2 linked regions of the Saccharobesus litoralis genome follow. The main gene of each other region encodes a partner of the protein of the gene in region 2 in a complex. Links are inferred from orthologs where the notes say so. Each region holds a gene or a part of one and is shown on either strand. Other genes may lie near its edges.

What was found.
Region 1: the proteins of trxA (region 2) and trxB are in contact, whole or in part, in a crystal structure (PDB 1F6M), measured with the Escherichia coli proteins. The link is inferred for Saccharobesus litoralis from one-to-one orthologs.

Annotation. Positions count from the first base shown.
Region 1 is NZ_CP026604.1:4,047,136-4,053,207, forward strand. What follows is about bases 92-2,978. They hold trxB (thioredoxin-disulfide reductase), read right to left. Parts: upstream 2,066-2,978; coding sequence 1,118-2,065; downstream 92-1,117. Other genes in these bases: C2869_RS14695 (arginyltransferase), read right to left, coding at 92-278; aat (leucyl/phenylalanyl-tRNA--protein transferase), read right to left, coding at 289-1,005; C2869_RS14710 (alpha/beta fold hydrolase), read left to right, coding at 2,254-2,919; C2869_RS14715 (TIGR01621 family pseudouridine synthase), read right to left, coding at 2,923-2,978. Also shown: more of C2869_RS14695, read right to left, coding at 1-91; more of C2869_RS14715, read right to left, coding at 2,979-3,603; C2869_RS14720 (hypothetical protein), read left to right, coding at 3,672-4,049; C2869_RS14725 (TonB family protein), read left to right, coding at 4,248-5,897.
Region 2 is NZ_CP026604.1:5,626,329-5,638,209, forward strand. What follows is about bases 8,887-11,839. They hold trxA (thioredoxin TrxA), read right to left. Parts: upstream 10,550-11,839; coding sequence 10,223-10,549; downstream 8,887-10,222. Other genes in these bases: rho (transcription termination factor Rho), read right to left, coding at 8,887-10,006; rhlB (ATP-dependent RNA helicase RhlB), read left to right, coding at 10,660-11,839. Also shown: ilvD (dihydroxy-acid dehydratase), read right to left, coding at 1-1,082; C2869_RS21560 (branched-chain amino acid transaminase), read right to left, coding at 1,283-2,209; ilvM (acetolactate synthase 2 small subunit), read right to left, coding at 2,224-2,487; ilvG (acetolactate synthase 2 catalytic subunit), read right to left, coding at 2,492-4,132; C2869_RS21575 (ABC transporter substrate-binding protein), read left to right, coding at 4,764-5,702; C2869_RS21580 (hybrid sensor histidine kinase/response regulator), read left to right, coding at 5,710-8,445; more of rho, read right to left, coding at 8,738-8,886; more of rhlB, read left to right, coding at 11,840-11,881. UniProt on the Escherichia coli protein: Participates in various redox reactions through the reversible oxidation of its active center dithiol to a disulfide and catalyzes dithiol-disulfide exchange reactions.

The sequences.
Region 1 (6,072 bases), 1.6 Mb from region 2 along the record:
AATTTTTGATTACGTTTTAAAACCCGTTTTTGACTTCGACTTGGCTTAAATTTATTAACGATAATTCTTAGCGATTCACAAGACTGACAGCCAACACAATACGGCCGATATACTTGTTCTCCACTGCGTCTAAAACCAACTTTTAATAATTGCTCGTAATTAGCACCGTTAAACACGATGTCATCCATTGCTACGAGTAAACGCTCTTGTTGATCGTCTAGGTAGCTGCAAGGAAAAGTTTGACTGACGCCGAATTTTAACGGTATTGGTTTTGTCATAAGGGCTTACTCACTCCATAAGATAATCGATAGACCTTGGTTGCCAGCAAGCGCTATCGGTTGACATTTGTTTATAACAATTGAGTTGAGATAAGAAGTGTTCACGCTTAATTTCTTTTACCCCTAACGACTTAAGGTGATCGTTTTGCAATTGGCAATCGATAAACTGGTAGTCATGCTCACGTAAAATTTGTACTAATATCGCCATAGCGCATTTTGAAGCGTCGGTTTGGGTATGGAACATAGACTCGCCACAAAATATTTTACCTACGTTAATGCCATATAACCCCCCAACCAATATATTGTTTTGCCAGACTTCAACAGAATGAGCAATACCTTGCGCATGCAATTGGTTATAACTTTGATATATGTCTTCCGTGATCCATGTTCTTTCATGTTTAGCACGGATATTGGCACATTGAGCAATGACTTCACTGAATGCTAAATTAACACTATAGGTGAAGCCTTTGGTTCTAAGCGATTTTTTTAAACTCCTGCTTAAATGAAATTCGTCTAATTCAAGAATGGCGCGCGGATCAGGGCTCCACCATAAAATAGGTTCACCTGGGTTATACCAAGGGAATATTCCATTGTTATAAGCTTGAATAAGCCGAGGAATGGATAAATCCCCACCAATAGCCAATAAACCATTTGGGTGGGATAGGGCATGAGTAGCCGGCGGAAATTCTATACGTTCAGGATCGAGCTGGTAAACAGCAGTAGTCATGTTGGTATGCTAAATTAATCGCACTTATTTAGCAGTATAGTACACTCAAAGTGCATAGGGTAAAAAATGAAAACGAGTTATCACGTATTGATTGATAACTCGTTGTGCAATTTTATTGGGCGTCTAAATAGCGCTCAGCGTCTAATGCAGCCATACAACCCGTGCCGGCAGAGGTAATGGCTTGACGATAGTTGTGATCCATCACGTCACCAGCAGCGAAGATACCTTCAATGCTAGTTTGTGTTGCATTGCCGTCTAGGCCAGATTTAACCACAATGTACCCATCTTTCATTTCCAACTGTCCTTGGAAAATATCTGTGTTGGGTTTGTGACCAATAGCGATAAAGGTACCTAATACTTCAATTTCAGATAACTCATCAGTTTGGGTATCTTTAATTCGCACACCCGTCACACCCATGTCATCACCTAACACTTCATCTAATGTTTTATTTAAATGAAGGGTAATATTACCGTTTTCTGCTTTATCCATTAAACGATCGACTAAGATCTTCTCAGCGCGGAAAGTTTCACGACGATGAATAACATGGACTTCAGAACAGATATTCGCTAGATACAAAGCCTCTTCCACAGCGGTATTACCACCACCAACAACAGCAACCTTTTTGTTACGGTAGAAGAAACCGTCACAAGTCGCACACGCTGAAACACCACGACCGGCAAACGCTTCTTCAGAAGGTAAGCCTAAATATTTTGCTGACGCGCCGGTCGAAATGATTAGTGCATCACACGTATATTCATTTGAACCTTTTAATCGATATGGTTTTTGTGAAAAGTCCACGCTTTCGATATGGTCGAAAATAATTTCAGTTTCAAACTTTTCGGCATGTTCCTTCATTCGATCCATTAAAGCCGGACCTGTTAAGTCATTGGCATCACCGGGCCAGTTTTCTACTTCAGTAGTGGTGGTTAATTGGCCACCTTGCTGCATACCTGTAACTAATACAGGGTTTAAATTAGCGCGTGCTGCGTAAACAGCTGCAGTATAACCAGCTGGACCAGAGCCTAAAATCATTAGGCGAGCATGTTTTACTTCGCTCATTATGAATCTCCGAATATTTATCTTTATATTTAGATAGGGGATGCCAAAAAAGTTTCAAGGCGTGCGGAAAAATAAAACCGGATTATAACCAAATAAATTACGCTGAATGATGGATTTATTTTTATTTTATGTACAACATTAAACTAATTTAGATAGCTTTATTCTTAAAATAACCTAAATAGAGTGTTATGGCCCAAAATAATGAACAGATAGTCGTGCTTCTGCATGGTTTAGCTCGCAGTGCAATGTCGTTATTACCAATGGAACTTGCTCTACGTCATGCCGGTTTTACAGTCATTAATATTAATTATCCGTCTACTGATCATTCAATTGATGAACTTACTCAACGCTTTGTTTGGCCTAAACTGAATGCATTGATACAACAAAAGTGTGCTTTAAACTTTGTTTGTCATTCAATGGGCGGAATACTGGTTCGAAACTTAGCGCACCTCCATAGTGAATGTCTTATAAATAAGGTTGTCATGCTTTCGCCGCCAAATAAAGGCAGTGAACTAGTGGATTTATTTGCAGATTGGCGGTTATTTCAAATGATAAATGGGCCGGCAGGCAGCGAATTAGGCACCACATTAGCCAGTAAGCCAAATTCGTTAGGTCCAGTAAATTTTAACTTAGGCGTGATTACAGGTGATTTATCCCTTAACCCTATTTTAGAAAAACTGTTTAACGGACCTAATGATGGCAAGGTATCTGTTGAGCGAGCCAAAATTGAAGGTATGAAAGACTTTCTGGTCGTTAATGCTAGCCATACATTTATTATGAACAATTTAAAAGTGATCGAAAATACGATCCATTTTTTGCAAAACGGCGAATTTATCGATCACACGGTAGATTAAGGATTATGCTTTAGCGGCTAATAATTCGATTTTTTCATGGATTAGTGACTTTAAATTGGTTTGTTTTGCCAAAGACAAAAACCAAGAACCCGAATTAGGAAATTGACTAAAAGTATAATCCTCACCAAATAAACTGAACTTGAGTTGATAAGCATGCAGGTATACGCGGTCAACTTCGGTTCCTTTGTAAAGTTGATCGCCGCATATTGGGCTACCTAGCGATTTCATCATAACTCTAAGTTGGTGGGTTTTACCCGTTGCAGGTTTTAATACAAATAATCTTTTGCCTTCAGTCAGCGCAATGCTATTAAAATGGGTAATTGCAGGATTCATTTGGCTGCGAGATAATCGCCAAGCGCTATTTCGTGATTTTTCCATATCGCCAGCGACCTTGCCTTGTTTTTTGCTGGGTTTTCGATCACTAATTGCCAAATAGATTTTTTGGATATTTTTGTTTTTAAACAATTCATTAAAAGCATGCTCGGCGTTTAATGTTTTTGCGAAAATGATTAAACCAGATGTGACTTTGTCTAGGCGGTGGCAAGGATAGAGCTCAGTTAATTGTAACTCATGCTTAGTCTGGTTAAAAAAACCTTGATTGCCGTTTTGACTATCATCATGGAAATCAACATTTTCGGGTTTGTAAGCAATAACAAAATGCTCATTTTGATAAACTAACGACATAGGCATACACTTAAATTGACCAGCCGCCATCATAACCTGCAAGGCGGCAAAAGTTAATTGGAGTCCTTGTGTTTTACCGTGGCTTAATTATTTGTACTTTAATTGTTAATCTGCTTGCTTGTGGACAGCAGGTTGAAGAGTATGCTGAACGACCCACTTTGAAAAAAGTAGACCAATTGTTTGCGCCTAAATTTGTTCGAGGCGAGTGGCGATATAGAGGAGCAAAAGCGATTGATAAAGGAATAGCGGCTTATATTCAAATACCTGAACGAATAGGCCTTTCTGACAAGCAACATAAAAACTATGTACTCGTGACAATTTGCCCTAAAGCGCAAGACAAAGAATTTTGGCAAGGCGTTTACCCCTATAAATTATTTATTCGAACTTATAATTATGTCGATCGAAACTATATAGAAACCCCCTGTCCATCTCCAATTGGGGGATGAAACCTAAAAAAGTGACTCATGGCATAGACAACAGCGCCCAGCAATGATTATTATTGCAGTGTCGTCTAAATTTACACAAATTTAACAAGTTGAATCTTGTTATAGGTTTTAATCATCAAATTAATGAAGCTTTCTAGTCAAAAAAACATTTTCAAGCTATTCACAATATGTTTCGTTTCTCTTTATTCGCATTGGGGAATGGCTAGTATTGATAGTGCTAAAAAAGCATTCGAAGAGCGAAATTATCAAATTGCGTATGAAGAGTTTATGAAGTACGCGCGCATTGGTAACGCCCAAGCACAATATTATATTGGTTTAATGTATTACCAAGGAAAAGGTACCAAAGCAGATATTTATGAAGCTAACGCTTGGTTTGGTTTAGCCAGAGAAGGTGGCTATCGTAACGCTATCGATATGATGCAGCGCTTACGAAGAGAATTACCGTCTAAAAGAGAAGCTAAATCCGTATTGCAAGACATTGAATCGCTTTATGGTGAACAGGCTTTATCGGAAACACTTTTTCCTATTTTAACTAACGATAATTTGTTAGAGCAACAACTTACACCACTTAAAGTCAAAACACCTCAAGTGCCAGACACCAGCGGTTGGGTGTTAATTAATGTCAATATTGATGAAAACGGTTTTGTTCATTCCCCTAAAGTTTTAGCGTCTTACCCTGAGGGAGTATTTGATACAGCATCTTTATCCGCAGCGAGGGAATGGCGCTTTAAGTCTCAGCAAGTGGGTGAGCAGATGGAACAAATTAATGACTATGTTATTAAATTTGAGTTTAAAAGTTCAAACGTTCGCTCACATCAAAAGTATCTGCGCAGTTTAAATAAATACACTGACACGCTAAAAATCACAGCGCGAAGTGGTAATGCTGATGCACAATATTTGTTGTCACGCTTATATGGTCAAGGAATTATGCGGCCGAAAATGAGTGATAAAATTCGAACGGCTACTGCATGGTTATTAGAGGCGGCGAAGTCAGGTCATGCTAAAGCACGATTTGAGTTAGCCAATCGTCTGCTAGATGGTCGTGGTGTGCAAACCGATCCAGTTAAAGCTTATCTTTGGTTAGAGATGGCCGCCAACGATAACTACGGACCAGCATTAACCATGTTAGCCCGTGAAATATTACTCAATTATTCGAGTGAGGCTGAGTACTCAAAAGCGGTTGATATGTTAGAAAAAGCGGTAATCAAAGGCGATGAAAATGCTAATCAAGAATTAGGTATTATTTATGCGACTACCGTTTATGATCGACATTTTGATCCGTACAAATCAACTCAAATTGCTAAATCCGGTTTAGTACTTGACGACCAACACCCCGACTACTTAACCGTAATGGCTGCTGCCTACAGTGCGCAAGGCTCAAATCAAAAGGCGTCTGAAGTACTATATCAAGCTTACGCTTCCGCATTAAATAGAGGTTGGCCAACATCTCGTTTAGTTTCTCTTGCGCAACAGTTAGCCATTGATCTTGATGCTCAGCAAGTTGTTGCTACAACCGCTAACAATAATAATGTCAATGTTAGTCAAAAGTCACGAGTCGATTCTGGTGAGTCTAAACCTAAGCTAGTACCCATCGATAGAATAGGCCCCACTTATCCTGATACTGCTAAAGATAAACATATAGAAGGTTGGGTAAAGCTGAGTTATTCCGTAAATCGCAATGGTTTAGTGGAAGATATAGAAATATTGGGCGCTCAACCTGAAGAAGTATTTGATGAAGCGGCAATCAGTGCGCTTAAACAGTGGCGGTATGAACCTATTGTTGAAAATGGCAAAACGGTAAAGGTCGGTGGTTATAAAGTTAAACTGGCATTTACTCTACAAAATTAGGAAGTGAGTGGCGGTTAATTTTTATTAAAAATTAAATTCTTATAGACGAGCACTTATGCTGTGAGCCTGCAAACCCAACCCTTGTCTTATCTTTTGTAACTTATAGATAGTTAGAAGCTCGCTGCTTGATAGGCTGAATAGTTACTTTTTATGATTCTATAGGTGTTCGTTGGTA
Region 2 (11,881 bases):
AATACCTCTTTTAATGTACCGCCTGCAACATGGGTCACATCAGTATTTAACAAACCACCACGATCAAGTTCAGCTAATAATCCCAGAACACCACCCGCTCTATGCACGTCTTCCATATGGTACTTATTACCCGCTGGCGCAACACGACTTAAGTGCGGAATGCGACGCGACATCGCATCGATATCCGTCATAGTGAAATCAACTTCACCTTCTTGTGCAGCCGCCAATAAGTGCAAGATAGTATTGGTTGAGCCGCCCATGGAAATATCCAATGCCATGGCATTTTCAAACGCTTTACGGTTAGCAATACTGCGAGGCAATACTGACTCATCGTCATTCTTATAATATTGCTCGCACAGCTCTACGATGCGGCTACCGGCTTGTTTAAATAAACCTTCACGATCAGCGTGAGTGGCTAATAATGAACCGTTACCCGGTAAAGATAAGCCAAGCGCTTCGGTTAAACAGTTCATTGAGTTGGCGGTAAACATACCTGAACAAGAACCACAGGTTGGGCAAGCTGAGCGTTCAATCTTATCACTCTCTTCATCAGACACATCAGGGTTAGCACCGGCGATCATGGCGTCAACTAAGTCTAAGTGAATGATTTGGTCAGAAAGCTTGGTTTTACCGGCTTCCATTGGCCCACCTGATACAAAGATCACTGGAATATTTAAACGCATAGAAGCGTTTAACATGCCCGGTGTGATTTTGTCACAGTTAGAAATACAAACGATGGCATCGGCACAATGTGCATTAACCATGTATTCCACAGAATCAGCAATCAAATCACGCGAAGGTAAGCTGTAAAGCATACCGTCATGTCCCATGGCGATACCATCATCAACGGCTATGGTGTTAAATTCTTTGGCCACACCACCCGCAGCTTCAATGCTACGCGCAACTAATTGCCCCATATCTTTTAAATGCACATGGCCTGGTACAAACTGAGTGAAAGAGTTAGCGACAGCAATAATCGGCTTACCGAAATCACCATCATTCATACCTGTTGCACGCCATAATGCACGTGCACCTGCCATATTACGGCCTTGAGTCGAGGTTGCAGATCTTAACTTTGGCATAACTTGTCCTGCCTTTTTTTGAACTGTTTATTTGCTAAAAAAGTCGGCGTAGTTCCGACTTTTATCATAATTTGAGTATGCGTAAGTGCGTTACACATATAATTGTAGGCGAGCATTTATGCTTGCGATTTTGGCAGTAAACCAAAGAAGTAAGACTACCAAAAGTAAGGGCTTATAAGCCAAGGCCCACCTACACAAGATTAGTCAATATAGGTTAACCAGCCATGCTTATCTTCAGTCACACCTTTTACAGTATCGAAGTAAGCTTTCTGTAACTTTTCAGTGATTGGGCCGCGCTTGCCGTCACCTACAGTGATCTGGTCAACGCTGCGCACAGGTACCACTTCAGCGGCACTACCACACATAAAGACTTCATCCGCTAAATATAGAGCTTCACGTGGCAATGCTTGCTCACGAATTTCATAACCCATTTCTTCAGCTAGGGTAATGATAGTGCTACGTGTAATACCTGGTAAAATGCCTGCAGTTAAAGGAGGTGTGCTGATCACGCCATCTCGAATAACAAACAAGTTTTCACCTGCACCTTCAGAAACCGTACCATTGTGATCTAAGCCAATACCTTCTACATAACCATGACGCTTAGCTTCAGTGGTAATTAAAATTGAAGATAAGTAGTTACCACCAGCTTTGGCACCGGTTGGCATGGTATTAGGCGCTAAGCGATTCCAAGAAGTGATCGCAGCATCAACTCCATTTTCTAAGCTTTCTTCACCCAGGTATGAACCCCACTCTAACGCGATAACAGATACGTCTAGCGGAACTTTAGGTGGGTTAAGACCTAAGCCATGGGCGCCCATAAAACCAAACGGACGAAGGTAAGCATCTTTAAAGCCATTAGCCTTAATAATATCGATACAAGCTTGGTTTATCTCTTCTTGGCTATAGCCCATATCGAAACGATAAATTTTAGCGGAGTCAAATAAGCGGCGCGTATGTTCCTTCAAACGGAAAATCGCAGGGCCTTTAGGTGTGTTATAACAACGTACACCTTCAAAAACCGATGAGCCATAGTGAATTGCGTGACAAACCACGTGAACTTGGGCTTCTTGCCAAGGTTTAACTTCACCGTTGAACCAAATTAGCTCTGGAAAATTAGTATTACTCATGGATCTGTTCCTAATTAAGCGCGAATACCCGCGCTTTGCGCGTCAGCATTAGCTGGGATTAACTCTAAATGGGCGATATCATACAGTTTATCTAACTGTGTTTGTAAGGTCGCAATTGGACGTTCGCCAGTAACGGTTAATTCTATTGCAACTTGCTCGCTATCGGAAGCCGAAACGTTAAAAGTTTGCAATGCAAAGCCTCGATGACGGACGACTCGAAGGACGCGCTCTAACGTTGCAGGTTTATGATTGGCTACAATATTAAAACTGTGTTTCATAGGATTATCCTTCTATCATTTCATGGTTGGCTTTGCCTGGCGCAACTAGCGGCCAAACATTGGCTTTTTCGTCAATAACAACATGTAGTAAAAATGGCCCATCAGTATTGATCATTTGATCAATCGCATCGGACACTTCAAAACGACTGTGGATCGTTTTTGCTTTTAGCCCAAACGCCCTTGCCAATGCAACAAAGTCTGGGTTATCACTTAAATCAGTTTCGGAATAACGTTCTTCAAAAAATAGCTCTTGCCACTGCTTAACCATACCTAAACGCTGGTTATCAAGTAGAACTATTTTAAGCGGTAATTGAAAACGCTTGATGGTACCAAGTTCTTGTACATTCATCATAAATGAACCGTCACCTGTCACCACAACCGACATAGTATCTGGTCGCGCTATTTGTGCGCCTACCGCTGATGGCAAACCAAAGCCCATAGTGCCAGCGCCACCGCTTGATAAATGATTTGTCGGCGATGTAAATTGCATATGTTGTGCAACCCACATCTGGTGCTGACCAACATCACAGCTCACCACATGATCGTGAGGTAATTTTTGGCTTAGCTCATTCAATAACGCAGGAGCATAAATCCCCTCACCTGGCGCATCATAACGCCACGCATGTTCGGCTTTTAAATCACTGACTTGTTGTTGCCATTCACCAATATCAACCACAGTTTTCATTTGTGGAATAAGCTTTTTAAAATCACCGCGGATCGCAACATCAGGTTTGCGTAATTTACCAAATTCGGCTTTATCTATATCAAGGTGGATCACTTTTGCTTTCTGGGCAAAGGTGTCTAGTTTACCGGTAACACGGTCATCAAAACGCGCACCAATACAAATAAGCAAATCACATTCTTGCACCGCTAAATTAGACGCCTTAGTGCCATGCATACCAATCATCCCTAGGTAGTAGGGGTATGTTGGGTCAACTGCGCCCAAACCTTTCAGTGTCGCAACCGCTGGTATTTTAGTGGTCGTTAAAAAGTCATTTAACTCATCAACCGCATCTGCCATACCAACACCACCACCAACATAAGCAACAGGGTGCTTGGCATGCGAAATTAAGCTACGCGCCGCTTCAACCTGCTCAAGGCTAAATTCAGGTAATTCAGGTTTAGGGATAGGATAAGGTTCAAAATCAACCTGCCCTATTTGAATATCCTTTGGTATATCAACTAATACCGGTCCCGGTCGACCCGACTGAGCTAACTCAAAAGCATCATGCAATACACGCGCGAGATCATTAATATCTTCAACAATAAAGCTATGTTTAGTCACAGCTAAACTCATGCCTAAAACGTCAACCTCTTGGAAAGCATCGGTTCCCATCAAAGAACTAAAAACTTGTCCAGTAATCGCTACCACAGGAATTGAATCTAGCAAAGCATCGGCTAAACCAGTGACTAAGTTAGTCGCACCTGGCCCTGACGTTGCCATGCAAACACCCACTTGGTTAGTCGAACGAGCATAGCCTATGGCTGAAAACACTGCGCCTTGTTCATGGCGGCATAAAAAGTGGTCTAACTCTGAATCATAAAAAGCATCATATATTGGCATAATGGCACCGCCAGGGTAGCCAAATACGTGCTTAACGCCATGCTGTTGTAGTACTTTTAGCACCAGCTGTGCGCCTGTCATTCTGTCACCTTTCTCGCTGCTCACGAATTAAAATCCCTAAGCATAAATTTTTTGAAACAATAATAAAAAGCCCCCCGAACCTTCCGGTGCGGGGGGCTGTCATTCGAAGCGTTTTTCTTTAGTTCGAACCAATCCCCCGCGATGGCACAATAATGACCACCACGCTGATAAGGATTACGACTAAAGAAAGTAATTTCATAAAACCCAAAGAATACTTGTTAAAAATTGAACATCTTGGTTTAGTGCCGCTATAGATACCACAATACCTGATTTAGATCAAAATCTTTCTTAGACCAAAAAAATTACCTTCAACACTTTTACATAAAAATAAACTATGCTGCTTAGGGGCATTCTTAGCAAACGCTATTTCGTTTACTGAGTTATACGGCTATAATTTAACCACTAGCCTATTCATTTTGCCAAGCAGTTTTCAAATATAGTCAAAGCGATCAGGTTTTAGGGGCAGGTTTCTGGTTCCAGACGAAACCTAAGTACCTACATCCATGTAGGCAAAGCCGTCAAGCTTCGAGGTCCCATGAGCATATGCTCTATTATGTGATTGGGGCGAGTAAGCGCAGACAATGAACCATAAGGCCTGAGCGAGAAGACTATAAACTTAAGGATGGTTACTTTGAATCTTACACGCTCTGCAATTGCACTATTCATTATTTTATTGAGCATGTTATTGAGCGCCTGCTCTCAAGCCCCGCAATCCATACGTATAGCCATCAACCCTTGGCCAGGTTATGAATTTATCTACCTCGCCGAACAGCAAGGCTATTTTAAGCAGCAAGGACTGAACATAGAATTAGTGCAGATCGCCTCGCTGGCTGATGGATTACGCGCATTTAAAGCCGGGCAAGTTGACGGCATGGCCAGCACTACGGTTGAGGTTGTTCATGCGGCAGCGTCTTCTCACCGGCAAATCACACCAATTTTAGTCGCGGACGCTTCATTTGGTGGCGACATAATAGTGGCGCAATCCGACATAAAACACGTACGCGAGTTAACGGGGAAACGAGTCGGCCTCGAGCTGAACTCGCTTGGCGTGCTAGTTTTGTCTTTAGCGTTAGCGCAACACGATTTAAGTTTACATGATGTACAATTAATCAATATAGAACAACTTGATGGCGAACAAGCGTTAGATAACAAACACATAGATGCATTTGTAACTTACCCACCTATCGCCACTCGCTTAACGTCTAAATACAATACTATTTTCACCAGCAAGCAAACGCCCAATCAAATATTGGATGTTGTCACTGTCGACGCCAGCAAAATACCTAACCTAGCTGAGTTTACACAAAAGTTTCACGCGGCTTGGCAACTCGCCCTAGACTTTACTTTGGCGAATAAAAACGTGGCGTATCAAATTATGGCGCAGCGCCAAAACATCAGTATCGCTGATTTTCAACAAACGGTAGAAAACGACTTAACCATTTACAATCAAAGCCAGCAGGCTAACGCATTAGCTCTGGTCAAAGAAAACATAAACTTTGTTTGCCTGAGCCTAGCTGAGAGTCAACAAGTTAACCTACCTTGCTCGCAAGTAATCAATAACATTAAGTGATGTTGCTATGCCATTAAACAGATTGTCGATCAAACTCGTCTTACCTATCTGTATTATTTTATTGATGTTTGCCGTTGCTATGGGGTTTAGTTCTTACAGAGCGACTCAAAGCCAAGTAGAACTCTATTTAGAACAACGCCAACAAAATATATTTGATACCGCTAATTTTGCGCTCGACTCCAATCAGTCCTTGGCACAACAACACAAAGTATTAAATTTATTGGCCGCGGCGCGAGACGTAAAATATATATTTTTAATTGAGCCGGAAACACAATTAATAACCGTTGCTAATGTTTATCAACTCATTGGTAAACCTGTCACGCAAATTGACAACATGCCTTTACTTGAAAAGCGCCCTAGTTTTCAATCACTACAGCTCAACCCGCATCAATCTCAGCTTGCTGACAACTATCAACATTATTCATGGCATGCCTTACCTTTACTCAACGCCAAAGGCAATGCTTACCAAACCTATTTATTAGCCATACATCTGGACGCAAAACAAAGTGCGTCAAGTGTCACACAGGGATTGGTTGATTTATCTATCTTATTTTTAGCCAGTATCGTATTAGTAGCTATTGTTAGTGTGTTATTGCTCTATCAATTTGTATTAACTCCGTTGCGCATTCTTGGCGAATCCATTCAAAAAAATCAAACCGCAGCAACACCTCAGTTATTACAAGAAGATTTTGCCGATGATTTTAACTTTCTAGCTAAGGCTTATAACAAGCTGCTACTGACTAAAAACCAGCAAAATGCCGAGTTAATAAAATCTGCACGCGCAGCCGACCGCGCTAATGCCGCGAAAAGTCAATTTCTAGCAACGATGAGCCATGAAATACGCACCCCAATCAATGGCATTATGGGGATGTTAAATTTGTGCTTAGAGACGCAGTTAAATGACAAGCAACAACACTTTGTTAAAGGCGCATTGCAATCATCTGAGTCATTACTGCATATCATTAACGATATTTTAGATTACTCAAAAGTGGAATCAGGCCGCTTAGAGTTAGAAAAAATTGAATTTGGCCTGGACGACATTATTGAACGCTTAAAAATACAAGTCATCAATCAAGCTCGACAAAAATCAATCGACTTATATTTTGCTATTCCGCCTGAAATAGCAGAGATGACTTATCGCGGCGACCCACACCGTATTGGCCAAGTGTTACTCAACTTAACCAGTAATGCCATCAAATTTACCAAACAAGGCTCAGTCACTGTCAGGGCTGTATGCAGTGCGAATGGGCTTTTATTATCCGTACAGGATACTGGCATAGGTTTAACACCAGAACAAAAAGAAAACTTATTTACACCTTTCACCCAAGCGGATAGCTCAACCACTCGAGAATATGGCGGAACCGGTTTAGGTTTAGCGATTTGCAAAAATATTGTCGAGCAAATGTGTGGCGGCATAGAAATCCACTCTCGCTATAAATTGGGCAGTACATTTAATGTGTTTTTACCCTTAATGCCAGAGAAACCCATTACCAAGCCACAAGGTATTGCTACTGGCCGAGCACTATTGTTTGAACCGAACGAACAGTTAAAAAACGCGTTGCGCGACCAACTAAACTATTTAGATTTAGATGTTGTCGATACCGAATCGCCCTTAGTACTCAATACCTTGCTAAGTGAAAAAATCAGTTACCAACTGCTATTCATCAACTTAGCATGTATCGAACAATGTCGAGAGGCCTTGCTAAACTACCAACAACAGCAGAACAGCCGGCTGATTTTCATACACAATCAAGCGACGACCCAACTTAGTGAACAAGAGTGGCCAGAAGAACATTCACTATTAGATTTACCTTGTTCGTTAAGCCAGGTAAAACAACTATTACATCAGACAACGGAAACGCATACTCAAGCAAAAGTCAGCTTCGCCAATAAAAACATTCTCTTAGTTGAAGATAATGCTATCAACGCTGAGATCGCCAAACAGATTTTACTCAATATGGGCTTTAGTGTTGATTGGGCGGAAAATGGCTTAGTCGCTTGTCAAAAAATCAATTCACAACACGATCTCGTGCTTATGGATATTCAAATGCCAATCATGGATGGTTTAGAAGCCACAGCGGAAATTCGCAAAAAAGGCTATAGCGCGCTCCCCATTTTAGCAATGACCGCCAATGCCATGCAGGGCGATCGTCAAAAATGCATTGATGCTGGTATGGATGATTACCTAACGAAACCCATTGATATGGCTAAGTTACGTATGATGCTTCAGCAATGGCTGAAAGTGGAGCAAATCAATGAACAAGCCACTAAGCATACTCGTTCTACCTTGGATAAAACACCAACGCAAAACAGCTTAACGCACACAGCTTCTACACAAACGCATTCAGCACAGGTGAATCCACCACAAGCTAATTCAACACAAAGCTTGATCTTTGATTGTGCAACGGCGTTAGAAAGACTAAGCGGCAACAGTGATTTATTAAAACTATTAGTACAAAAATTTAGCGAGGAGTTTAGTAAAGCTGGGACTACACTTGCTGATTTGCTGCACAATTCAAATAATGCAGATAACCTAAAACAAGCGCAAATTCTGAATCATACCTTAAAAGGTACAGCCGCGAATTTGGGCTTCGATCGCCTAAGTGAAGCTTGCAAAAAAATAGATATGAAATTTAAACAAGAGCAAGCCGTTGCAACTGAAGATTTAGAACAATTTAACACAGCCTTGGCTTTGTCGATGCAACATGCGCAACAATATATAGCACAAACCGAGCAAGCTTAAAGTCCTGCAAAGGCATATAGCCTTCTCGCTCAGGTCTTATGGTTCATTGTCTGCGCTTACTCACCCCAATCACATAATAGAGCATATGCTCATGGGGATTCGAAGCTTGCCTGCATGGATGCAGGTAAGGGGCGAGAGCAGGACGCGGTAGCTTTGACGGCTTCCCCTAAAACCTGATCGCTTTGACTATATAAAGTAAGGTCATAAAACGAGATCATAAAGCAGGATCAAAAAAGGTGAGCTAAGCTCACCTTTTTGACTAAAGCCATAAGACCTGAGCAAGAAGACTATACTACTGACTTCTTTGACGCTTCATAGCTTCAAAAAACTCGTCATTAGTTTTAGTCATGGATAACTTGTCGATCATAAATTCCATCGCATCGATTTCTGTCATTTCATGAACGATCTTACGTAGAATCCACATTTTCTGCAGCTCTTCAGAAGAGGTTAACAACTCTTCACGACGTGTACCTGAACGGTTAATATCAATAGCAGGGAAAACACGTTTTTCAGCAATCTTACGATTTAAGTGGATTTCAGAGTTACCGGTTCCTTTAAACTCTTCATAGATAACTTCATCCATTTTAGAGCCGGTATCAATAAGCGCAGTTGCAATAATAGTTAAACTACCACCTTCTTCTACGTTACGAGCAGCACCAAAGAAACGCTTAGGTTTATGTAATGCATTGGCATCAACACCACCGGTTAATACCTTACCTGAAGAAGGAATAACCGTGTTATAAGCACGAGCTAAACGGGTAATAGAGTCAAGTAAAATAACCACGTCTTTTTTATGCTCAACTAAACGCTTGGCTTTTTCTATAACCATTTCAGCTACCTGAACGTGACGGCTAGCAGGCTCATCAAATGTTGACGCTACCACTTCACCACGTACCAAACGTTGCATTTCAGTCACTTCTTCCGGACGCTCGTCAATCAATAACACCATTAATTGACATTCAGGGTGGTTAGCGGCAATCGATTGAGCAATATTTTGCAATAACATGGTTTTACCGGCCTTCGGCGGTGCAACCAATAAGGCACGCTGACCTTTACCAATGGGTGAAGCTAAATCAAGTACTCGAGCGGTAATATCTTCTTTTGAACCGTTACCGCGTTCCATAATCATACGATCAGTCGCATGTAATGGCGTTAAGTTTTCAAAAAGAATTTTATTGCGTGAATTTTCTGGGCGATCAAAATTAACTTGGTTAATTTTTAATAATGCAAAATAACGCTCGCCGTCTTTCGGTGGGCGAATTTTGCCAGATAAAGTATCACCTGTACGTAAGTTAAAACGGCGGATTTGCGAAGGTGATACATAAATGTCGTCTGGACCAGCTAAGTATGATGAGTCAGCTGATCTTAAAAAACCAAAACCATCTTGCAGAATCTCTAATACGCCATCTCCAAAAATATCTTCACCACTTTTTGCGTGGTTTTTAAGAATGGCAAAAATAATGTCCTGCTTGCGTAAACGAGCCATGTTTTCCAGTCCCATAGACTCGGCTAACTGTACAAGCTCACTAATAGGTTTTTGTTTGAGTTCTGTTAAGTTCATAACGGTGGGTTCTTTAGATGATTATTTTGCTCAATTAATAATTGAGGGTTGATCCAATTAAATGAAAGTTAATGAATTTTAATATTGGAGTTGTTACTCGGAACAGTGCGTCGGTAAGACAGAGATAAAGGTAGCAGTAATGATCAAATAGATCCAGAAAAAAATCAGCTTCATTCAGAACATGAAGCTGATTTTCGCTCTAAGATGCGTTAACAATTAAGCGTGTTGGCTAACAAAATCAACAAGTTGTGATTTTGAGATTGCACCTACTTTGTTATCAACAACAGCGCCATTTTTAAACATTAATAAAGTAGGGATACCACGAATATTGAATTTAGCAGCCACTTCATTGGCTTCATCAACATTCAATTTACCTACTTTTACTTTACCTGCGAACTCAGTCGCAACTTCATCAATAACAGGAGCAATCATTTTACAAGGACCGCACCACTCTGCCCAAAAGTCGACTAAAACAGGTGTTTCAGCATTAATTACTTCTTGGTCGAAGTTGTCATTTGTTAGTTCGATAGTAGCGTCACTCATCGCTATCTCCAATTAAAAAGCTACATTATGCGCGTAGAAATACATATACTGGGCTTTTTTAAACGATTGTGTTTCTTATTGCAAGTTTATACTGATATGCTTACGGAATGATGAATAGCAAAAAACACTTAACAGAAACCAAGTTTAGTGATCTAAACCTAGATCCTCGCATCCAACAAGCCTTGGATGACGCACAATTTGTCTACTGTACGCCAATCCAAGAGAAGAGCTTGCCTTTAGCTATTAAAGGTCAAGATATCGCAGGCCAAGCACAAACAGGTACGGGTAAAACCATGGCCTTCCTGCTGGCTACTTTTAATTATTTAATTACTCACCCTCGTGAAGACGAAGCTGATAAACGTCCGCGTGCGCTGATTTTAGCGCCAACTCGTGAACTAGCGGTGCAAATTCATAAAGATGCTGCATTACTAGCCAAGCATACGGGATTTTCACTTGCGTTGATCTACGGTGGTGAAGGATACGATGAGCAACGCGCCCAATTAGAGTCTGGGGCTGATATTATTGTCGGCACGACAGGACGCATTATTGATTACTATAAGCAGGGCGAAATAAATCTGTCTGGTATTCAAGTGGTTGTACTGGATGAAGCAGATCGTATGTTTGATCTTGGTTTTATCAAAGACATCCGCTTTTTATTCCGCAAAATGCCAGAGCCTACTCAACGTCTCAATTTGGTTTTTTCAGCTACCTTATCCCATAAAGTTAAAGAGTTGGCTTATGAACATATGGGTGAACCGGTTGATGTCTATGTTGAGCCGGAAAAAATGCTATCAGGGCGCATCAGTGAAGAAATATTCTTCCCTGCCCAACCTGACAAAATGCTGTTGTTATTAACCCTGATGGAAGAAGAATGGCCAGAAAAAGCCATTGTTTTTTGTAACACTAAACATGATTGCGAAGACGTTGCAAACTGGCTTAAAGCCGACAAGCACCGTGTAGGATTACTCACTGGCGATGTCAGCCAGAAAAAGCGCCTAAGTATTTTAAATCACTTTACTAAAGGCAACTTGGATATATTAGTCGCAACCGATGTAGCTGCGCGAGGGTTGCATATTTCAGATGTCAGTCATGTATTTAATTATGACTTGCCTGATGATTACGAAGATTATGTACATCGCATAGGCCGTACAGGTCGCGCGGGTAAAACGGGGACAGCCATTAGTTTTGCGTGTGAAAAGTATGTATACAACCTACCGGCCATCGAAGAATATATCGGCCACGCGATCCCTGTTGCGCAATATAACGCTGATGCATTGTTAGACGACGTTATTCCGCCAGCCCCTGTGGCTCGCAAACCTTATCGTGGCAACA